Regions from separate parts of the Lysinibacillus sp. NPDC097279 genome, predicted to be linked through region 1. Evidence: predicted binding sites of a transcription regulator. Region 1 holds the regulator's gene; the other holds the start of a gene.
What was found. The regulator LexA, encoded in region 1, represses DNA repair genes until DNA is damaged. The targets are predictions, from matches to a motif close to CGAACATATGTTCG.
Positions count from the first base shown of each region.

Region 1 (8,195 bases):
AGAATTTTACGTATCACTAGGAAATGTAAAATCAGTGGAAGATAAAATTCGAAATTACGAAGCAGACTTCGGATTTGTTGTACAAAGTAATATAGGACACGAAGATCTTTATTTTGAAAAATTAATGGAAATCGAATTTGCATTTATTGCCCATCCATCACATCCATTAGCTAATCAAAGTGTCTCGTTAAGTGCATTATCCAAGGAAGAATTAATTTATCGCGAAAAAGGAAGTTCGACACGCGATTTATTAGAGGCTGTTTTTTATGCTCAAAATTGTCCATTGCCTAAGATTGGCTTACAAATGCAAGGGCTATTTGAATCTTTAAAGGCTGTAGAAGCTGGCTATGGTATTGTCCTCGCCCCACTTCTTAGCGTAACAAACAGCATAGAAACGAGGAAATTGGCCCCTATCTTTATAAAAAATGTAGAGATTAAGCAAAGTTTATTTATTTGTACTAGAAAAAGCGAATTGACAAACCCTAAATTTGTAAGTTATTTACAAGAACATTTTATATCGCAATAACAATAGATGCTATTCCGATACATTTTAAAGTCAAACAAAAAGTACACCACTATATACGTGGTGTACTTTTTGTTTACTTGTGCTTTCACTTTTATCACTGTCTTTAAATAATATTTTCATACTTGATGCAGTATTTACTGCAACTTATGCTGTATCTTATGCGAGCAATTGGTATGGAAGCTTTTATACTGGTCTTCAGTATAAAAGAATAATTAAATAAAATTCCGTAGCTTTTGCTACCCTCAGACTGTTGCTCTTTTCACTTTTTCAAAGACACTAAATATATTTTTTGACGAATTGAATATAGGTCATCAAGAACACTCTTTCAGTTAAGCGGCTTGCTATGTACATGTAGCAAGCTTTTTTATATTCATTGCTGCAAAAATTAGCACCTCCCGCAACGGAAATCAACAATGGTAGTCGACTATATCAATATTTTAAATAAAAAAAGGACTGTAGACAATCTCGAAAATTTCCGAGTTTGTCTACAGTCTGGCCGCAGTGCTCCCTTAGAGCATTGCGTTTTTTTATGAAAGCTAATCTTATAGCGCTTTTACTTTCGCTACAACATTTTCTACTGTGAAACCGTATTTTTCCATTACTAATTCACCTGGTGCAGAAGCGCCGAACTTGTCGATAGCAAGAACGTCTCCTTCGAAGCCAGTGTATTTATGCCAACCGAATGATGCACCCATTTCGATTGCAAGACGTTTAGTGACAGCTTTCGGAAGAACGGATTCTTTATATGCTGCATCTTGTTTTTCGAAGCGATCCATTGATGGCATTGACACAACTGCTACATCCATACCATCAGCTTTTAATGCTTTTTGTGCTTCGATAGCAAGTGAAACTTCAGAACCTGTTGCAATAATAATTGCATCTGCTACTTCTTTAGAAGCAGGTGATACTGTGTAAGCACCTTTTGTAACACCTTCACGAACTGTTTCGATTGACGCGTCAAGCACTGGTAAGTTTTGACGAGATAATACTAACACAGTTGGTGTGTTTTCAGAAGATACAGCAAGCTCCCATGCAACTGCAGATTCATTCGCATCTGCTGGGCGAACAACAGAAAGATTTGGCATTGCACGTAATGAAGCTAAATGTTCGATTGGTTCATGCGTCGGTCCATCTTCCCCTACAGCAATTGAGTCATGTGTGAATACATATGTTACAGGAAGACCCATTAATGCAGAAAGACGTACAGCAGGACGAACGTAATCTGAGAATACAAAGAATGTTCCGCCAAAGACGTTTAGACCACCGTGAAGTGCCATACCGTTCATTGCTGCGCCCATTGCAAATTCACGCACACCGAACCAAATATTGCGACCAGCATAATCGTCTGCTGAGAAATCGCCTGCGCCCTTCATCGTTGTTTTGTTTGAGCCTGCAAGGTCTGCTGAACCACCGAAGAATGATGGTGTTTTCTTTGCAATCGCATTAATTGCATCACCTGAAGATGAACGTGTTGCTACAGATTTACCTGCTTCATATACTGGTAATTCTGCTGCAAAATCTTCTGGTAGCTTACCATTCATTGCATTTTCGAATTGAGCTGCTAATTCAGGGAATTCCGCTTTGTATGCTTCAAATTTCGTATTCCAAGCTGCTTCTGATTGTGCCCCTTGCACTTCAGCGGCTGCATTGAACGTATCGTATACTTCAGCAGGGATTTGGAATGGCTCATGTGCCCATTCGTATGCTGCTTTTGTTAATACAACTTCATCTGTACCTAGTGGCGCGCCGTGAGAATCAGATTTACCTGATTTGTTCGGTGAACCGAAACCGATAACTGTTTTCACTTCAATCAGTGTTGGTTTGCCAGTAGATTTTTTCGCTTCCTCGATTGCTTTGTTCACAGCATCTACATCTGTACCGTCAGCAACCTTTAAATAGTTCCAGCCATATGACTCAAAGCGTTTTTGTACGTTTTCAGAGAATGATTTTTCTAAATCACCATCTAATGAAATATCGTTTGAATCGTATAAGACGATTAATTTTTCAAGTTTTAAGTGACCAGCTAATGAAATGGCTTCAGCTGCAACACCTTCCATTAAGTCACCATCGCCACAAAGTGCAAATGTATAGTGATCGACAATATCATGTCCTTGTTTATTATAAGTAGCTGCTAAATGACGCTCTGCCATTGCCATACCAACTGACATGGCAATACCTTGTCCAAGAGGACCTGTAGTTGCCTCTACTCCAACAGTATGACCGTATTCTGGATGTCCTGGAGTTAATGAATCCCATTGACGGAAGTTTTGAATTTCTTCCATTGGAAGGCCGTAACCTCCAAGGTGAAGTAGGCTATATAAAAGCATAGAGCCGTGACCTGCTGAAAGTACGAAACGATCGCGGTTATACCACTTTGGATTAGCCGGATTGTGGCGAAGTTGTTTTGTCCAAAGCGTGTAAGCCATTGGCGCTGCCCCCATCGGTAAGCCTGGGTGACCTGAATTTGCTTTTTCAATTGCATCAATTGACAATGTTCGGATAGCATTAATCGCTAGTTGATCCGCATGTTGAGTCATTATGTTGTGACATCCTTTCTCGTCCTATATATTGTTCTACTACAGTTTAGTCAACATTGTCTTAGAAAACAATGCTTTTGTTATACTATTTAAGATTTATGTCATACTTTATCATCATTCTGTAACTTGCAATTAAAAATGTAAGAACGAACAACGAATATTATCTAGCTATAACAATAGAAAATTCACTTTTCTAGCGCTCGGTTAAATGTGACATATTAATTTAAGAATTTATTTTTTTTCGCTTGTTTCACCTTTTCAGGTGTAACGTCATTACCTTCTTCATCAACAATTTTAACATTTTCAATCGTATCACGCATTGACGCTCTAAATGTATCTAAATATTCTTTGCGAAGAGAAGTGCGCTCTTTCGCCTCTTCCTCAGTTAAATTGCCTGCTTTCGCTTTTGCTGCTAATTCATTAATTCGGTTAATTTTTTCTTTTGATAACATTGTTACACACCTTTCAATACCTTTATTACTTCAGTATGCAAAGTATAGCATGGTTTCCCTTAAAATGCAGTTATACCAACCCTTAAAAACACTTCTTAGCCATAATTTACATGAATTCCAGATGTTAGTCGTGTATAACTAATTATACAAGGAAAAAAATATACAATTTACTGGAGGAAATAAGGTGAACATTACAACTAAGCGATTACATATCCGCAAATTTGAAGCACATGATTTGCAAGCGGTTTATAGCTATATGTCCGATAAAACGGTAATGCACTACATGCCTGAAGGTGTTCTCTCTGAAGAGCAGGTACAAAAATTTATAACTGATAATAGCGGTGAGCAAGCACAGCATTTTGCTATTGTTTTGCATGATCAGTCACAAGTCATTGGGCATCTAGTTTTCCATCCCTACTTTGGCGAGCATACATATGAAATTGGATGGGTGTTGAATCCTGCATATTATCGTCAAGGCTACGCTTCAGAAGCAGCGCACGCCCTATTGGATTACGGGTTTACCACAATGAAGCTTCATAGAATTATTGCAACTTGCCAGCCCGAAAATATTGCCTCCTACCGTGTGATGGAGAAAATCGGTATGCGCCGTGAAGGATACTTTAAAAAATGTATTCCATATGGTGACGATTGGTGGGATGAATACTATTACGCTATTTTACAAGAAGAATGGCTAGCTTTAATGGAAAATTAATTCATACTATCTATCATATTCAGGAGCGTTTTTACCCATAAAAAAAGATTAGCAGTGCAAATTAATCGCCCGCTAACCTTTCTTGATATTCTTGATATCGCCTATGTACGGTTGCTTTACTTACATCGAAGCCAAGACCTCTAAGTGTCGTAGCAATTTCCTCATAAGTAAAGCCCCGATTGCGAAGCTTCACAATTTCTTCTATTGGCACTTCCTTACGCTCCTGACCATTCGGATTGCCGCGATTGGAAAGGTTGTTTTCAGGACGATAGCCATTTTCTACTGCACGGCGCATGCCACGACGAATTTTCGCATTATGGATTTTACGTTGATATTCCTCAACAATCGCTAAAATTTCGAGTAACATCGTATCCATCTCATTTAATTGTACTGGCCCTGCATCACGCATGGAAAAAACATCTGTTTCCGTTTTTTGCAATAAATGAAGTACAGCCATTCGTGCATTACCACGCCCTAAACGTGTTTCATCCTGCACAAATAATGCATCTATTTCTTTTTCTTTAATAAAATCGAGCATTTCAAGCAATCCTTCGCGCTCAACATCATACCCACTATGCTTATCCAAAAAAACATTTTTCACATCGTAGCTTTGTTCTTTAGCATACCGCAGTAATTCCTCTTGTTGTCGCTCCAATGAAGAACTTTGTGTCTCTTTTTCGGTACTCACACGGCAGTAAATAACTGCCGTTTTTTGTTTATTCATCATCTTTCACTTCTCGCAATTTCAATTGAATTGGTGGGTATCTTATTGTCACCCACTACTGGTATAACGAGTGATTTTCCTGCAACTATTTTCACGCTATGTAATTCGTTCTCGGCTTTCACAAGTTTTATCCAGTCATCCGTACCCATTTTACCACGGTATTGCTCTGCTAACGACCATAAGCTATCGCCATGTTCGATATTAATTTCAGTGTAAGTAATGTCTCCAGGATCAGTTATCACAAGATAACCTGCAAATAGTAAAAATGCGCCTAATAAAATTGAAATATGTGTATTTTTTTTAAACCAATTCATTCATCATAACCCCTTTTTAGAATGTTTGTTCGGAATGTATGTTCTTATGATAAAGCGAACAGACGTTTTTGTCAAACACTTTTCGAACCTATGTTTGCATAAGTGTTCGCATTCTGCTATACTATCTAGTAAGAAGATAGTAAGAAGAATAATATAAAAAAAGAGGTGAGCAATCATGAAAAAAGTTTCGAAAAGACAAGAGGATATACTAGCGTTTATCAAAGAAGAAGTACGTGCAAAAGGTTATCCGCCATCTGTACGTGAAATTGGTGAGGCAGTTGGACTTGCATCAAGTTCAACGGTTCATGGACATTTAGCTCGTTTAGAGCAAAAGGGCTTTATTCGACGTGATCCTACTAAGCCACGTGCCATTGAAATTTTAGAACCAGAAGATTCGATTCAAAAGCAAAGTGTCATCCACGTACCGCTTGTTGGTAAAGTGACAGCTGGATCACCTATTACAGCCATCGAAAATATCGACGAATATTTCCCTTTACCTGATATTTACGGTACTAGTGAAGATCAGCTATTTATGTTAGAAATTATGGGAGAATCGATGATCGAGGCGGGCATTTTTGATGGAGATTTAGTCATCGTCAAACAAAAAGCTACAGCTGATAACGGTGATATTGTTGTCGCAATGACAGAAGAGGATGAGGCAACCGTTAAACGCTTCTTTAAGGAAAGAAATCATTTCCGCTTACAACCAGAAAACGCTACAATGGAACCAATAATTGTAGACCAAGTTTCGATTTTAGGACAAGTTGTCGGCTTATATCGCCGTGTACATTAAGGCATTCTCATACTTAGCAAACAAAAAAGAGAAGCACTCACGCTTCTCTTTTATATTTTAAGCTCTCACTAGTGAAGGCGGCAAAAAGCTTCTGTGCAGCTAAATCGCCTACAATTGCTTGTTCTTCAGGATGCCACTGTACTGCTAAACAAAACGGGTATTCTTCATGAACGAACGCTTCGATTAGACCATCGCTCGATTTTGCTGCAACGATTAGCTTTTCTGCTAATACATTCACAGCTTGATGATGAAAAGAATTCACAGCAATTTTTTCTTCCTCGATAATTGATTGTAACAACGTATCAGGTGTTATTTGCACATAATGGGTCGCTACACCGCGAGCTGCTTGTTGCGTATGTTTTAACAGCTTAGTACTATGATATTCGCTATCAATATCTTGGTACAAAGTTCCACCTAACGCAACATTCAGTATTTGCATGCCACGGCAAATCCCCAAAATCGGCATTTTCCTCGTAAAGGCCGCATGAATTAAAGCAAGCTCGACCTTGTCACGTTCTGGATGTATTTGTCCGAGCTTCGGTAATGGCTCAGCGCCAAATTCAAATGGATGAACATCTTGCCCACCAGATAATAATAAGCCATCTGTTAGCGATAAAATTTGTGCTACATCCTCCTCTACCCCAAGTGGAATAATAAGCGGAATGCCACCAGCTTCAATAACACTTTTGCTATAGGCTATATTCAATCTTGACGATAAATCATCCTCTGCAAATGCAGTAATACCAATAATCGGTTTCATCCATATACCCCCTTACCATAATCCTACATACCAATCAATGATGACATCCCCATAGAAATACACGATAACTGCAGCTAAAGCAATCGATGGTCCAAATGGAATCGGCGTTTTTCGCCCTTGTTGTCGTACTTTAAGCACGATTATGCCGACTATCATACCAATTACCGCTGCTACAAATAATGTCAATAATGTATTTATTGTACCAAGTACAAGTCCAAGCAAAAAGAATAATTTAATATCGCCTCCACCCATACCACCGCGTGATACAACAGCAATACAATATAATATGCCAAAGCCAACAACGGCACCTACGATACTATCCCACCACGGCGTTAATGGTGATAGCACACGCCCAATAGCTAGTAAAGGTAAAAAAAACAACAGCACTTTATCAGGAATAAGCATATATGCAAAATCCGATACAACAAGGATTATTAATAATGAAATGAATAGTATCGCTACGACAAACTCCTCACTAAAGCCCAGTTGCCAATATGAAAAGGCAAATAATACGCCTGTGAGCAACTCCATTAGCGGATAAATCCAAGAAATTTTTTGCCCACAACGCCGACATTTACCTGCTAAAAAAACATAAGACAAAACTGGCACTAAATCAATTACGGTTAGTTGTCTTTGACAGCTTGTACAATGCGATGGCGGCTTAACAATCGACTCCTTTAGCGGCACACGTAAGCCTACAACATTAAAAAACGATCCAAAAACTAGTCCAAATACGAATACTAGTATTGTATAAGCCATTTCCATTTTTATTGCCTCCTAAACTAACATAGCGCCCATACGTTGGAGTATGCGCGCCATTACATCATTGTTCACCCTCATAATAGAAGGTTGTTACCTGAACGGTAGCTTTAATGGATGAATCTGCATCCTCCTCAAATACAACCTCTTCCCCAGTTAAGGTAATATCCAATGTGTCGATCTTCATCACACGTTCAATTTTTTCAATTTCCTTTAAAAATTCAAGCATAGTCTTCGTATCAATAGCGACGACATCAATACTAAATGTCACTAGCTTCAACTCTGCTGGTAATGATTCTTTAGCAATAGTAGAGGTTGGTAATGCATTATCCCCTTCTTCACTATCTGCTTGCTCGCTATTTTCAGTAGGTTGTTGTGCTGTGACCGCTTGCTCCTCATTTGCTGGCGAGTTTGGGTCAATAATCGAAGAGTCCATCACGAGTGAATCATAATTATTAAATTCTACAGCTTCAACCCGTGTTCCTGTTACTGCTTCTATTTCTTCGATATTTCGGATGACTCCTTCAATGGCACGAGTTTGAGGTACCTTTTTACGCAAAGATAGCACACTTGCACCATGTGATTGCTGTACCGTATCTAATGCCGTAATTTGCTCCT
Region 1 is NZ_JBIWDA010000002.1:471,086-479,280, reverse strand. Features, by position in the region: gene ACIQ1H_RS12415 (LysR family transcriptional regulator) at 1-526, shown strand, start outside; gene tkt (transketolase) at 1,069-3,063, opposite strand; gene ACIQ1H_RS12405 (DUF896 domain-containing protein) at 3,282-3,515, opposite strand; gene ACIQ1H_RS12400 (GNAT family N-acetyltransferase) at 3,700-4,227, shown strand; gene ACIQ1H_RS12395 (YneB family resolvase-like protein) at 4,289-4,954, opposite strand; gene yneA (cell division suppressor protein YneA) at 4,951-5,265, opposite strand; gene lexA (transcriptional repressor LexA) at 5,441-6,058, shown strand; gene ACIQ1H_RS12380 (gamma-glutamyl-gamma-aminobutyrate hydrolase family protein) at 6,096-6,818, opposite strand; gene ACIQ1H_RS12375 (prepilin peptidase) at 6,831-7,583, opposite strand; gene ACIQ1H_RS12370 (potassium transporter) at 7,642-8,195, opposite strand, start outside.

Region 2 (8,195 bases), 140 kb from region 1:
TCTGCCGAAAAAAGGATTTTCAAAAACATTTGTCACGTTCACAACGAAGTACGGCTCGGTCGACCGTACATTTGTCCCACTTGGTGAAACGGATAGCATTACTGTGCCAGATGGAATTGCACACTTTTTAGAGCATAAAATGTTTGAAAAGGAAGACGGAGATGTATTCCAAAAATTTAGTGAATACGGTGCATCAGCCAATGCATTTACTTCCTTCACTCGAACTGCCTATTTATTTTCATCCACAGATAATATCTATAAAAGCACCGAAACTTTATTAAATTTTGTCCAAGAACCTTACTTTACTGAAGCTACTGTAAATAAGGAAAAGGGCATTATTGGTCAGGAAATTACAATGTATGATGACCAACCTGATTGGCGACTATACTTTGGTACGATTGAAAATATGTATCATCATCACCCTGTAAAAATTGATATTGCGGGCACAATCGAATCTATTGACGGCATTACGGCTGATCATTTATACACGTGCTACAATACGTTTTATCATCCGTCTAATATGTTGTTATTTGCAATTGGTGCTGTTGATCCAGAAGAGATGATGGCGTTCATTCGCGAGAACCAAGGTAAAAAAGAGTTTCCAGAGCCAACACCTATACAACGCTTCTTTGATGAAGAGCCAACAGATGTTGCCATTAAAGACCGTACATTACACATGGATGTTCAAAAACCAAAGGTGTATATCGGTTTGAAGGCGAGAGAAACGAATTTATCTGGTCGTGAAATGTTAAAACATGAGCTATCAGTTCAAATTGCTTTAGAGCTTATTTTTGGGCGAACTTCTAATTTTTATGAGCGTGTATATGATGAAGGCTTGATTGATGAATCGTATGCATTTGATTTTACTTTAGAAAAAGGTTTTGGCTTTGCGTTAATTGGTTCAGATTCTACAGAACCAGATGTATTGGAAAAAGCGATTAAAGCCGAATTAGAAAAATACGAAAAAAGCGCACAATTTGCAAGTGAAGACTTAGAACGCATTAAGCGTAAAAAAATAGGCTTCTTCTTACGTGCATTAAATTCAATTGAATTTATTGCGAACCAATTTACGCGTTATTCGTTTAATGAAATGAATTTATTTGATGTAGTACCTGTTTTAGAAGAGTTAACAATTGAAGACTTAACGAAAGCGTTTGCGTCTATTCAAGGTGAGTCTCAACAAACTGTATTTAAAGTTTTACCAACAGAGAAGGGCGCCTAGTGAAAAAGTTTGCCCTTATATTAGGTGCATCAGGTGAGATCGGTCGTGCTATTTGCCACAGCTTGGCAGAGGACGGCTGGTCTCTCTATGTGCATTATTCAAACAATGAGCAAATGGCTCAAACATTATGTGATTCCCTTGTAAGCCATTTTCCTGCTCAGGAATTTATGCTTGTACAAAGTGATTTTACAAGTATAACAGCGGCGCAAGTGTTAGCTGCCCAAATATTTAGCGTACAGGCAATTGTTTTTGCTAATGGTCAAGCGCATTATTCCTTGCTGGAAGACACAACTGTAGAAGATATGGATGCATTATGGCGTGTTCATGTGCAAAATCCAATGCATTTAACGGCTTTATTATCTCCGAAACTACGTACTCATGATGTGAGCTATGTACTTTTTATCGGCTCTATTTGGGGCGAGGCAGGTTCTGCGGGTGAAGCACTATATGCAACGGTAAAAGGCGCACAGCATGCTTTTGTGAAGTCCTATGCTAAAGAGGCTGCATTGTCTCGCATTCGTGTGAATGCTATTGCGCCAGGTTTTATTAATACTTCAATGAATAGCCATTTAAGTGAAGAGGAAATGCAATATATTTTAGATGAGATTCCTTTAGGATTTGTCGGTCAAACAAAGGATGTAGCGGAGATGGTTCGGTTTTATCTATCAGGTAAAGCAGACTATGTGACAGGACAAATCATCCGATTAAATGGTGGCTGGTACATATAATTTTTCTTTTTGCACATACTACATGTGTAAAGGAGGAGGAAACATATGACCATTTTAGAAAACTGGCAAAAATGGACATCTTTTTTAGGACAAAACGTAATGCAAGCTGAATCAAGCGGTATGCCGAAGAAAATGATTCAACAGGCTGCTGTCCAAATCGGTGAGTATTTGGCGACTAATGTCGATCCTAAAAATGAACAAGAGCGAGTGCTGTCGGATTTATGGGGCGTTGCCTCTGATGATGAAAAACATGCATTGGCGAATTGTGTCGTAAAACTTGTGCAAAATAAACATGTGCAATAAAAAAAGAGGAGAGCTAATCTCCTCTTTTTTCTATTAAAAATCGATATTAGTACGGAAAAGGGAACGTATGTAAGTCTATTTCCAATACTACCAAAAAAAATTAGTAAGAATTTAAAAATAACGCTATAATTCCATGTATTCTAACTTTCCATTACATAAAAAATCAGCTATGATGGAACTTATAAAAGATTTTTTACGTTAACTAATAGGAAGGGAACGAGTGTGTTTGAGCGATTGGTACTTTGAATATGAAATTCAGGTGAATCGCCCTGGATTATTAGGAGATATTGCTTCACTTTTAGGGATGCTTCGAGTCAATATTATATCAATAAATGGTGTCGATGAAGATCGACGTGGTATGTTAGTGCATACAGACAATGATGAAGCAATTGAGCGTTTTCGTACAATTGTTTCGACAATGGAACATATCCACGTTACTAAATTTCGACAACCTAAACTCCGTGATCGTTTAGCTATCAGGCATGGTCATTATATTCCACGAGATGCAGACGAAAAAAATACTTTCCGCTTTGTACGAGATGAACTAGGGATTTTAGTGGACTTTATGGCAGAACTCTTTAAAAAGGAAGGTCATAAGCTCATTGGAATACGTGGGATGCCTCGGGTTGGTAAAACAGAATCTATTGTTGCGGCAAGTGTTTGTGCCAATAAAAAATGGATTTTCTTATCGTCTACAATGATTAAGCAAACTATTCGTAATAAACTCGCAGGCGATGAATTCAGTGACAATAATATTTTTATATTGGACGGTATTGTTACAAGGCGTTCGGAGGATGAGCGACATTTGCAACTAGTACGTGAAATGATGAATATGCCATCTATTAAAGTAGTAGAGCATCCTGATATGTTTGTTCAGCATTCTGAATATAAGATTGAGGATTTTGATTATATCATTGAACTACGTCATCACCCAGATGAAGAAATTACTTATGAAATAATGGAAAAAAATCATATGATGTCCGAATCCGATTCATTTGGAGGATTTAATTTTTAATTTGATATTAAAGTAGGTGTTATGAGTGGCAGAATTAGGTACTCGACTGAAAGAGGCGAGACTGTCTAAAGGCTACAGCTTAGACGATTTACAGGAAATAACAAAAATTCAAAAACGTTATTTAGTAGGTATTGAAGAAGGCAATTATTCCATTATGCCAGGTTCGTTTTATGTACGAGCATTTATTAAACAATATGCTGAAGCTGTTGGGTTAAATCCAGAGGAAATTTTAGAGACGTATAAAAGCGAATTACCAGGCACAAAGAACGACCAAGTAAGCCAATCGATGACTCAAACTTCAACTAGAAGAAAAGTTTCAAAAAGCCCTTCAAATAAAATGATGGAGGCTATGCCCAAAGTCATTGTCGGTTTATTTATTATCGTAATCATTGTTGCAATTTGGGTTCTTTTACAATCAAAAAGTAAAACAGGAACAAATGAATATGATGATACAACACCAGTAGTGGAGTACGATAAAAAACCAAAACCAATTGATAGTGAAAAAGATAAAGCCGAAGAAGATAAAAAGGCACAAGCAGATGCGACGAAAGAGCAAACAGATAAAACACCAGATGAAGATAAAACCGATAAAACTGAAGAAGATGTTAAGCAAACGATTTCAGCAGGAACAATCGAATCAGATGGTGCTACAACATCTTATACGTTAACAGGTGCTGATACATTTAAAATTCGCATTGAAGTATCAGGTCCTACTTTTATTGGTATTCGCGACCAACAACAACAAGAATTACTAGCAGATACGCGTGTTTATAACGCAGGTGAAGTTGTTGAGTTTGATGCAACAGCACAAAACTATGCGCGTATTCGTTTAGGCAATTCAACTCAAGCTAAGGTTTATATTAATGACGAACTTTTAACGTACGCACAGCAAATCGTAACGCAAAATATTGTCGTCAATTTCAATAAAGAACAGTAGTCATCCTATCGATGACTACTTTCTTTCATCATGAAAGGTGTTAGAAAAATGAACATTCCAAATAAAATTACCATTTCACGTATCTTACTTATTCCGTTCTTTGTCATTGTTATGATGTTTGATTTCGGCTGGGGAACAATGAACTTATTTAGTGCAGAAATGCCAGTCCATCATTTTGTAGGAGCTCTTATTTTTATCATTGCATCAACGACGGATTGGGTAGATGGTTACTATGCGAGAAAGTATAATCTTGTAACGACATTTGGTAAATTTTTAGATCCTTTAGCGGATAAATTACTTGTCTCTGCAGCGTTTATTTTAATGGTAGAGCTTGGTATGGCACCAGCTTGGGTGATTATTGTTATTATTAGCCGTGAATTTGCGGTAACAGGTTTACGTTTAATTCTTGCAGGTGGCGGAGAAGTCGTAGCGGCGAATCAGCTTGGTAAGATTAAAACATGGGCACAAATTGTAGCTATTGCAGCTGCTCTTTTACACAATACAATTTTTGTGATTTTCGGTATCCCATTTGATACAATAATGCTATATATTGCATTGTTCTTTACACTTTGGTCTGGATGGGATTATTTCTATCTAAATCGACGTGTATTACTTGAGTCTAAATAAGAAAGGTCTTGTGAATCATGAATGCTGAAATCCTGGCAGTTGGCTCAGAGTTATTACTTGGACAAATTTCAAATACAAATGCGAAATTTATTTCTAATCAGCTTTCTGAATTAGGCATCAATGTCTATTATCATACGGTTGTTGGGGATAATTCAAAACGTTTAGAGGAAGCAATCACTATAGCGGAATCGCGCGCTGATCTTATCATTTTTTCAGGTGGTTTAGGTCCTACAAAGGATGATTTAACGAAGGAGACCATTGCTCGTCATCTTGGGCTAGATCTTGTTATCGATCAAGTTGCATTGTCATACATTGAGCAATTTTTTGCAAAACGAGGCATCGCAATGACAGAAAATAATCGTAAGCAGGCGCTAGTATTAGCAGGTAGTGAGGTGCTAGCTAATCATCATGGTATGGCTCCAGGGATGATATTGACAAAGGATAAACGTACCTACATTTTACTTCCTGGGCCTCCAAAAGAGCTGGAGCCAATGTTCCAATTCGAAGCGAAGCCAAAGCTTGGCACAATGTTAAATGATGGCGGTGTCATCGTGTCTCATGTAATGCGCTTTTATGGCATTGGAGAAGCCGAGCTAGAAGTGCGTGTGCAGGATATATTAGATTCACAAACAAATCCGACAGTTGCTCCACTAGCTGCTGACGGAGAAGTAACTTTACGTGTCACAGCTAAGGCGCCATCACAACAGGAAGCTCAACAGCTGATTGCTGGTAAAGTGTCGGAGATTCGTGCTATTGTAGGAGACTTCCAATATGGCATTAATGATGATTCACTTGCCTCAAAAACGGTAGAAATGTTGCAAGATAATAATTTAACGATTTCTGCAGCCGAAAGCTTAACAGCAGGCTTATTTCAATCAGAGCTAGCTGAGATTCCAGGTGTTGGCAATTCACTTATCGGAGGCGTAGTTACCTATACAGAAGATGCTAAAGTAAAGCAGCTCGGTATCGACCAACAACTATTAGATACTTATGGTATTGTTAGCAGTGAATGTGCTGCGGCAATGGCTAGCGCCGTGCGGGAAAGATTCGGCACGAATATTGGTATTGGGTTAACAGGAGCGGCTGGTCCTACAGCACATGACCATCAGCCAGTTGGCACTGTCTGGATTGGGATTGCTATCGGTGATGAAGAGCCAATAACATATTTACTGCATTTATCAGGTATGCGCAATACCAATCGTTTACGTGCAGTTAAATTTACATTCCATTATTTAATGCAGCAATTAGAAGAACGAGGTTATAGAAAACGCTTTTAATTTGCCGCAGCAAGAATGATATAAAAAATGCATGTAGTTCAGGACTAAGGTGCAACTATTGCTGAGCAGTATGTATGATTGAAAACATGTAGCGCAATTATGATTAGCATAATTGTTTATAGTTGAAAATGGGAATTTGGGTAGGAAAAACTTATCCAAATTTTTATTTTTGATTAAAATCGAATAAATGTTCGCTTTTTTCTTGCGTGTTCTCAAAAAAACAAGTATAGTAGAGATAGACAATAACAGTGAACAGTTTTCGAAGGAGGAAAATAAATGAGTGATCGTAAAGCAGCCTTAGAACAGGCGTTAAAACAAATTGAGAAGAATTTCGGTAAAGGCTCTATCATGAAGCTAGGCGAAAAAACAGATTTAGAAATTGCTACTTCTTCTAGTGGTTCGCTAGCGCTTGATGCAGCATTAGGTGTTGGTGGATATCCACGTGGACGTATTATTGAAGTATATGGTCCAGAATCATCAGGTAAAACAACAGTTGCGCTACATGCTATTGCGGAAGTACAAGCTAAAGGTGGACAAGCAGCATTTATCGATGCTGAGCATGCATTAGATCCGATTTATGCTCAAAAATTAGGCGTTAATATTGATGAGCTTTTATTATCACAACCAGATACGGGTGAGCAAGCGCTTGAAATTGCAGAAGCTTTAGTACGTAGTGGTGCTATTGATATTATCGTTATTGACTCTGTTGCAGCACTAGTACCAAAAGCTGAAATTGAAGGTGACATGGGTGACTCTCACGTTGGTTTACAAGCTCGTTTAATGTCTCAAGCATTACGTAAGCTTTCAGGTGCTATCAATAAATCAAAAACAATCGCTATTTTCATTAACCAAATTCGTGAAAAAATTGGTGTTATGTTCGGTAATCCAGAAACAACACCTGGTGGTCGTGCGCTGAAATTCTACAGCTCTGTCCGTTTAGAAGTTCGTCGTGCAGAAGCGATAAAACAAGGTAATGACATTATGGGTAACCGTACAAAAATTAAAATTGTAAAAAACAAAGTAGCCCCACCATTCCGTACAGCAGAAGTAGATATTATGTACGGTGAAGGTATCTCAAAAGAAGGCGAAACTGTCGACTTAGGTGTTGAATTAGACATCGTTCAAAAAAGTGGCTCTTGGTACGCTTACGGTGATGAACGCCTTGGCCAAGGTCGAGAAAATGCAAAACAATATTTAAAAGAAAACCCTGCAGTTTTAGAAGAAATTGCAAATAAAATTCGCTCTTCTTATGGCATTGCGGCACAATCGTATACAATTGCTGCACATGATGATGAAGAAATGGATGAAGAATTAATGCTTCTTCTTGAAGATGAAAAATAATAGACATCGTTCTTTCTTCTAACAAGCGTTAGAATGATTGTGAGAGCGGCAACTTCTAAGGGAACGAACGCACGTAAGACGCAATATACTACCGATAAGAGAAGGTTGTGGCTTACGATGTGCCCGCGGAAAGCGTCCGTACGCAGTAAAAATGAATGATGGACGTTCCCTATAAGCTAAATCGTTCTTACTCTTTTAGAGTGAGAACGATTTTTTTGTCCTTATTACTAGATAAATAGAATGAAGTGAGCGTTGAATTATTAGTTAGCGAACGTCATTATAAAATTTTATATGTAGAATTTTGTAAAAAAGTGACTGATTACTAGCTTAGAAATAAACTATATGTTCATTTGTCAAAGAAAGTTAAAATAATTGTATTAAGATGACAGTGATTGTGGTAATAATTGTATTGTAACCTTCGTCTTGATAAAAAGAATTTTCATCTAAGAAGGTATTTTTTCTAGCTCAAAAGTAACAGTTAATATATACATCTAATGGATATGACTTACTTTTTTTCTTGCCGATAGGCGAACAGATGCCCGTCTATCCTTGACAGAGCTTGAGGCTAGCTATACAATTAAATATGTATAATTTCTGAATTATGACTTTAAAATAGGCAGTACAATTTTTGTATGCGCCGACTGAACCTGTATTACCCAAATAGCAAGAGGAGGTGTTCATATGGATGGAATTACTATCATCTCCGCTTTGCTTGGACTCATCGTTGGTGCCGCTGTTAGCTATA
Region 2 is NZ_JBIWDA010000002.1:336,048-344,242, forward strand. Features, by position in the region: gene yfmH (EF-P 5-aminopentanol modification-associated protein YfmH) at 1-1,222, shown strand, start outside; gene ymfI (elongation factor P 5-aminopentanone reductase) at 1,222-1,950, shown strand; gene ACIQ1H_RS11715 (DUF3243 domain-containing protein) at 1,996-2,253, shown strand; gene ACIQ1H_RS11720 (DUF3388 domain-containing protein) at 2,480-3,268, shown strand; gene ACIQ1H_RS11725 (helix-turn-helix domain-containing protein) at 3,294-4,205, shown strand; gene pgsA (CDP-diacylglycerol--glycerol-3-phosphate 3-phosphatidyltransferase) at 4,254-4,832, shown strand; gene ACIQ1H_RS11735 (competence/damage-inducible protein A) at 4,850-6,109, shown strand; gene recA (recombinase RecA) at 6,386-7,450, shown strand; gene rny (ribonuclease Y) at 8,132-8,195, shown strand, end outside.
Region 2: a site for LexA is predicted at 6,290-6,303, ahead of recA (recombinase RecA). Genes of this name have one in related genera too.